2 linked regions of the Nitratireductor mangrovi genome follow. The main gene of each other region encodes a partner of the protein of the gene in region 2 in a complex. Links are inferred from orthologs where the notes say so. Each region holds a gene or a part of one and is shown on either strand. Other genes may lie near its edges.

Evidence for each region.
Region 1: the proteins of accD (region 2) and FQ775_RS16310 are in contact, whole or in part, in a solved structure (PDB 8UXZ), measured with the Escherichia coli proteins. The link is inferred for Nitratireductor mangrovi from one-to-one orthologs.

The regions. Positions count from the first base shown.
Region 1 is NZ_CP042301.2:3,349,063-3,351,861, reverse strand. What follows is about bases 1-2,790. They hold FQ775_RS16310 (acetyl-CoA carboxylase carboxyltransferase subunit alpha), read right to left. Parts: upstream 1,976-2,790; coding sequence 1,025-1,975; downstream 1-1,024. Other genes in these bases: FQ775_RS16305 (site-specific tyrosine recombinase XerD), read right to left, coding at 2,080-2,790; FQ775_RS16315 (L,D-transpeptidase family protein), read right to left, coding at 1-811. Outside these bases: more of FQ775_RS16305, read right to left, coding at 2,791-2,799. UniProt on the Escherichia coli protein: Component of the acetyl coenzyme A carboxylase (ACC) complex. First, biotin carboxylase catalyzes the carboxylation of biotin on its carrier protein (BCCP) and then the CO(2) group is transferred by the carboxyltransferase to acetyl-CoA to form malonyl-CoA.
Region 2 is NZ_CP042301.2:4,104,388-4,107,230, forward strand. The notes cover bases 1-2,834. They hold accD (acetyl-CoA carboxylase, carboxyltransferase subunit beta), read right to left. Parts: upstream 1,967-2,834; coding sequence 1,034-1,966; downstream 1-1,033. Other genes in these bases: FQ775_RS20155 (bifunctional folylpolyglutamate synthase/dihydrofolate synthase), read right to left, coding at 1-958; trpA (tryptophan synthase subunit alpha), read right to left, coding at 2,000-2,834. Outside these bases: more of trpA, read right to left, coding at 2,835-2,842; divalent-cation tolerance protein CutA, read right to left, coding at 2,839-2,843.

The DNA.
Region 1 (2,799 bases), 760 kb from region 2 along the record:
AACGGTAGGACTGGAAGGCGTTGACCAGCGCTTCGGGCTGCGTCGTCGGGGGGCAGGCGCCGGTCGGCGAGAACTCCACGCCTTCCTCGGTGACGCGGTTGAAGACGTAGCGCTTCTCGCAGACGTCGACCTTCGGCGGCACCTTGGTGATCTCGAAATGGTCGTAACCCTCCTTCAGCATCTGCCAGAAGGGATAGTTGGGGTCGTTGCGGTAGCGCGCCATGTTCTGCGCGGTCATGCGGAACGGGTAGGCCTGGATCTGGAAATCGCGCTGGCCGCCGCGGAAGGCGTCGCGGGCCAGCGCGTAGATCTCTTCCATCTCCGGATTGTTCATCGAATAGCAGCCGGCCGACGAACATTCGCCGTGCACCATCAGGTGCGAGCCGGTGCGGCCATTGGCGCGGTCATAGGCGTTGGGATAGCCCATGTTGAAGGCGAGGTGGAAACTCGACTGCGGGTTCATCTGCGCCGGACGCACATGGTAGAAGCCTTCCGGTGCCTGGCGGTCGCCTTCCGTGAATTTGGGGCCGAGCTTGCCCGACCATTTGCAGATCGGGTAGGTGGCGAGCAGCTCGTAGCGGCCATTGGCCTTCTGCTTCCAGACCTCGAGCTGGCCTTCTTCCTTGAAGACGCGCGCCATCACCGGCGAGTGCCGGGTCATGCCCTTGGCCTTCATGGCGGCAATCAGGCGCGGCGGCAGCGGCTTTTCCGCCTTGGCCCCGACCGACTGCAATGTCGATTCCGTGCAGCCGGCCAGCGTCAGCGCCATGCCGGCGGCAAGCAGTCCGGTACGCATCCACTTCGAAATCATCGGCGTATCAATCACCCGTCGCGATGGTCTTTGCGGCAGCAAGCCTCTCTGCCGTGATCGCTGGCGCGACGTTAAGTTGGTTAACCTTGAAAAAACCTTACCACAAGGGCAGCCCCGCCTGCCTCACGCGGTTGTCATTGAGGCAAAAGTCTTGGCATTTTTGTGGCATGTCGCGGGCATTGGCCGCATTTCACGCCGCCCGGGCAGCCTGCCTCAGAGCGCGCGTCCGATGGCCAGGAACTTCTCGCGGCGGTGCTCGCGATAGTCCATGTTCGCGCCGGCAAGCTCCTCGAACGCCGCTTCGATCTGCTTGCCCGTCGCCGCGATCACGGTGTCGCGGCTGCGGTGCGCGCCGCCCACCGGCTCGTCGATGATGCCGTCGATCACCTTCAGTTCCAGCAGGTGCTGGGCGGTGATGCGCATCGAGGTGGCGGCGTCCTTGGCGCGGGTGGAATCGTGCCACAGGATCGAGGCCGCGCCTTCCGGCGAGATCACCGAATAGATCGAATGCTCGAGCATGTAGACCTTGTTGGCGGTGGCGATCGCGATCGCGCCGCCGGAGCCGCCCTCGCCGATGATCACCGAGACCACCGGTACCTTGAGGCCGAGCGAGGCCGAGGTCGAGCGCGCGATCGCCTCGGCCTGGCCGCGTTCCTCTGCGCCGATGCCGGGATAGGCGCCGGCGGTGTCGACCAGCGTCACCAGCGGCACGTTGAAGCGGTCGGCCAGTTCCATGATGCGTACCGCCTTGCGGTAGCCTTCCGGCCGCGCCATGCCGAAATTGTGCTTCAGACGGCTCTTGGTGTCGGCGCCCTTTTCCTGGCCGAGAATCGCCACCGGCTCGCCGCCGAAGCGGGCAAAGCCGCCGATGATGGCGTTGTCGTCGCCGAAGCTGCGGTCGCCGGCAAGGCCGGTGAAGTCGGTGAACAGCGCATCGACATAGTCGAGGCAGTGCGGCCGGTCGGGGTGGCGCGCCACCTGCGCCTTCTGCCACGGCGTGAGCGAGCGGTAGGCTTCGTTGAGCGCTTCCCTGGCGCGCTTTTCCAGCCGGGTGATCTCGTCGGCGACATCGACGGCCTCGCCGCTTTCGCTGAGCTTCTTGAGCTCGAGGATCTTGCCTTCGAGATCGGCGACGGGTTTTTCGAAATCGAGGTAGTTGTACATTCGCCGTCGGCCAGAACGCTCGCAATACGCAAGAAAGCGCACTCCTGGCGGCCGGACGGGCCGGCGCGTGCGCCAAATGAGGCCCTCACATAACGTTCGCGCGCCTAATCGGCAAGCGGGTGGTGCTCGTTGACGAGCCGCACCAGCCGCTCCTCCAGCACGTGGGTGTAGATCTGAGTCGTGGAGATATCGGCATGGCCGAGCAATTGCTGCACGGCGCGCAGGTCGGCGCCGTTCTGCAACAGGTGGCTGGCAAAGGCGTGGCGCAAGACGTGCGGCGAGACCCTGGCCGCCCTGATCCCGGCGCGCGCGGCCAGTCCCTTCAGGTCGCGTGCGAAGACCTGGCGCGGCAGATGACCGCTTTCGGATGCGGCGGGGAAGAGAAAGGGGCTCTCCACGGCCGCGGCATCGCGGGCGCGGGCCGAAAGCCAGGCAGTCATGGCCGCACGCGCCTTCTCGGTCAGCGGCACCATGCGCTCCTTGCCGCCCTTGCCGCGCACCATGAAGAAGCGCTGGTCGCGCTGTGCCACCTCGACCGGCAGCCCGACCAGTTCGGAAACGCGCAGGCCCGTCGCATAAAGCACCTCGATCAGCGCATGCATCCTCGTGGTGGCCACCTGGCTCATGCCGGGCGGCGCTGTTGCCGCTTCCTCCGCCGCGCGGTCGAGCAGGCGCCCGGTTTCGGCCTCGCTGAGGATCTTCGGCAGCACAGCGCTCTTGCGCGGCGCCATCGCCGTGCCGGTCGGGTCGTCGCCGCGCAGGCCTTCGGCATAGAGGAAGCGGTAGAACTGGCGCAGCGCCGAAAGCTTGCGCGCCTGTGTCGA
Region 2 (2,843 bases):
GATTATGGCCGCCGTCGATCCACAACTCCGCGCCTTCCGGCGCGAACTGGGTGAGCCGCCCCTGCTCCAGCCGCTGCAGCCGGCCCGGCCATTCGACCTGCTCCATCGCGCGTTCGGCGGCGTTTAGCGACACTGCGAAACCGGCCGCCTTGACTGCCGCGATCGCTGCTGCCGCATTGGCGAACTGGTGCCGCCCGGCAAGCCGAGGCGGCGGCAGATCCATCAGCCCGTCCTCGTCCTGATAGGAAAGCCGCCCGTGTTCGGGCGTGGCGAGGAAGTCCTGCCCGTAGATGATCGCCGGTGCCTCCAGGCGGTCGGCCGTTTCGATCAGCACGTCGCGGGCGACTTCCGATTCCTGCGCTCCGATCACCACTGGCGCGCCGCGCTTGATGATGCCGGCCTTCTCGACCGCGATCAGTTCGACCTTGTCGCCGAGATAGGCTTCATGATCGAGCGAGATCGGCATGATCACCGCCGTAGCCGGTCGCGCGATGACGTTGGTTGCGTCGAAGCGGCCGCCCAGCCCGACCTCGATGATTGCCGCGTCGGCCGGATGTTCGGAAAAGAGCAGGAAGGTGACCGCCGTCAGGATTTCGAAGACCGTGATCGTCTCGCCGCGATTGGCCTCGGCCGCCCGCACCACCGCGTCGGCCAGCACATCGTCCTCCACCAGTCGCCCGCCGCCCTGGGCGCCGAGCCGGTAGCGCTCGCGCCAGCTCACGAGATGCGGCGAGGTGTGGACATGAACCTTGTGGCCTTCGGCCTCCAGCAGCGAACGCGAGAACGCCGCCGCCGAACCCTTGCCGTTGGTGCCGGCGATGTGGATGACGGGCGGCAGCCTCTCCTGAGGATTGCCGAGACGGTCCAGCAGCCGCGTGATGCGGTCGAGGGAAAGGTCGAAGCCTTTCGGGTGGAGTGTCATCAGCCGCGCGATCTCGCGGTCGGCTTTCGTCGTCATCGACTGCATGTCCTGTCGGTATCCGCTCTGGTGGCCGCTGCGGCCGCCTTCGGGCACGCCCGGCCTGGATCGATCCTAGGCCTGCGGCTGCTCGGCAGGCGCCTCGGGAAGCGGCGTCGGCGCTTCTTCCGGCGTCGTTTCGGGCTGCGCCTGCGTTGCCGGCGCATGGACGAGGATCTTGACCAGTCGCGCAATCGTCGCACGCAGCTCGGGTCGCGGCACCACCATGTCGACCATGCCGTGTTCCATGAGATATTCGGCGCGCTGGAAGCCTTCCGGCAGCTTCTCGCGGATCGTCTGTTCGATCACCCGCGGTCCGGCGAATCCGATCAGCGCACCGGGTTCGGCGATATGCACGTCGCCGAGCATGGCATAGGACGCGGTGACGCCGCCGGTGGTCGGGTTGGTCAGCACCACCACGTAGGGAAGTCCGGCTTCCTTGAGCCGGTCGACGGCGACGGTGGTGCGCGGCAATTGCATCAGCGACAGGATGCCCTCCTGCATGCGCGCGCCCCCCGACGCGGCGAAGAGCACCAGCGGCCGTTTCTCCGCCAATGCCGTCTCGAAGGCGTGGATGATCGCCTCGCCGGCCGCCATGCCGAGCGAGCCGCCCATGAAGGCGAAATCCTGCACGACCGCCATCACCGGCAGGCTTTCCAGCGTGCCTCTGGCGCCGAGCACGGTATCGTCAAGCCCGGTCTTGGCGCGGTTTTCGCGCAGCCGGTCCGTGTAGCGTTTCTCGTCGCGGAATTTCAGCGGATCGACGGCGACCTTGGGGTTGTCGAGCAGCTCGAACTCGCCGCCGTCGAAAAAGAACCGCAACCGGTCACGGGCCGGGATCTTCATGTGGTGTCCCGACGACGGGATCACCCACTGGTTGTCCTCGAGATCCTTGTGGAACACCATCTCGCCCGTCTCCGGGCACTTGATCCACAGGTTCTCCGGCATCTCGCGCCGGCCCAGCATCGAGTTGATCTTCGGTCTGACGTAGTTGGTGATCCAGTTCATGGAACGCTCCGTTTCCGGAAAGAGATGGGGCCGCTACTCGGCGGCGGCAAGGCGGGCCGCACGCACGCCCTTGGCAAGGCCCGAGACCAGCGTGGTCACCGCCTCGGCCGGATCGGCGGTCTTGGCGCCATCGGGGCCGATGACATTGGCGACCGCGTTGACGATCGCGGTGCCGACGACGACCCCGTCCGCGGCCTGTCCGATCACCCGCGCCTGCTCGGCGGTCTTGACCCCGAAGCCGACGCACACCGGCAGTTCGGTATGGTGCTTGATGCGTGCCACCGCGGTGCCGATGCGGCTGGTGTCGGGCAGTGCCGAGCCGGTGATGCCGGTCATCGACACGTAGTAGACGAAGCCGGAGGTGTTTTCGAGCACCTTGGGCAGCCGCTTGTCGTCGGTGGTCGGCGTCGCCAGTCGGATGAAGTTGATGCCGGCCTTGAGGGCCGGGATGCAGAGTTCGGCGTCCATTTCCGGCGGAAGATCGACGATGATGAGGCCGTCGATGCCGGCCGCCTTGGCGTCGGTCAGGAAACGCTCGACGCCATAGATGTAGATCGGGTTGTAATAGCCCATCATCACGATCGGCGTCTCGTCGTCATCTTCGCGAAAGCTCGTCGCCATTTGAAGCGTCTTCTTCAGCGTCTGCCCGCCCTTGAGCGCGCGCAGGCCCGCCGCCTGGATCGCCGGCCCGTCGGCCATCGGGTCGGAGAACGGCATGCCGAGCTCGATGATGTCGCTGCCCGCGCCCGGCAGCGCCTTCATGATCGACAGCGAGGTCTCGTAGTCGGGATCGCCGCCCATGAAATAGGTGACGAGCGCCGGGCGTCCCTCGGCCTTCAGCTTCGCCAGGCGGCGGTCGATGCGGGTCTCGGTCATG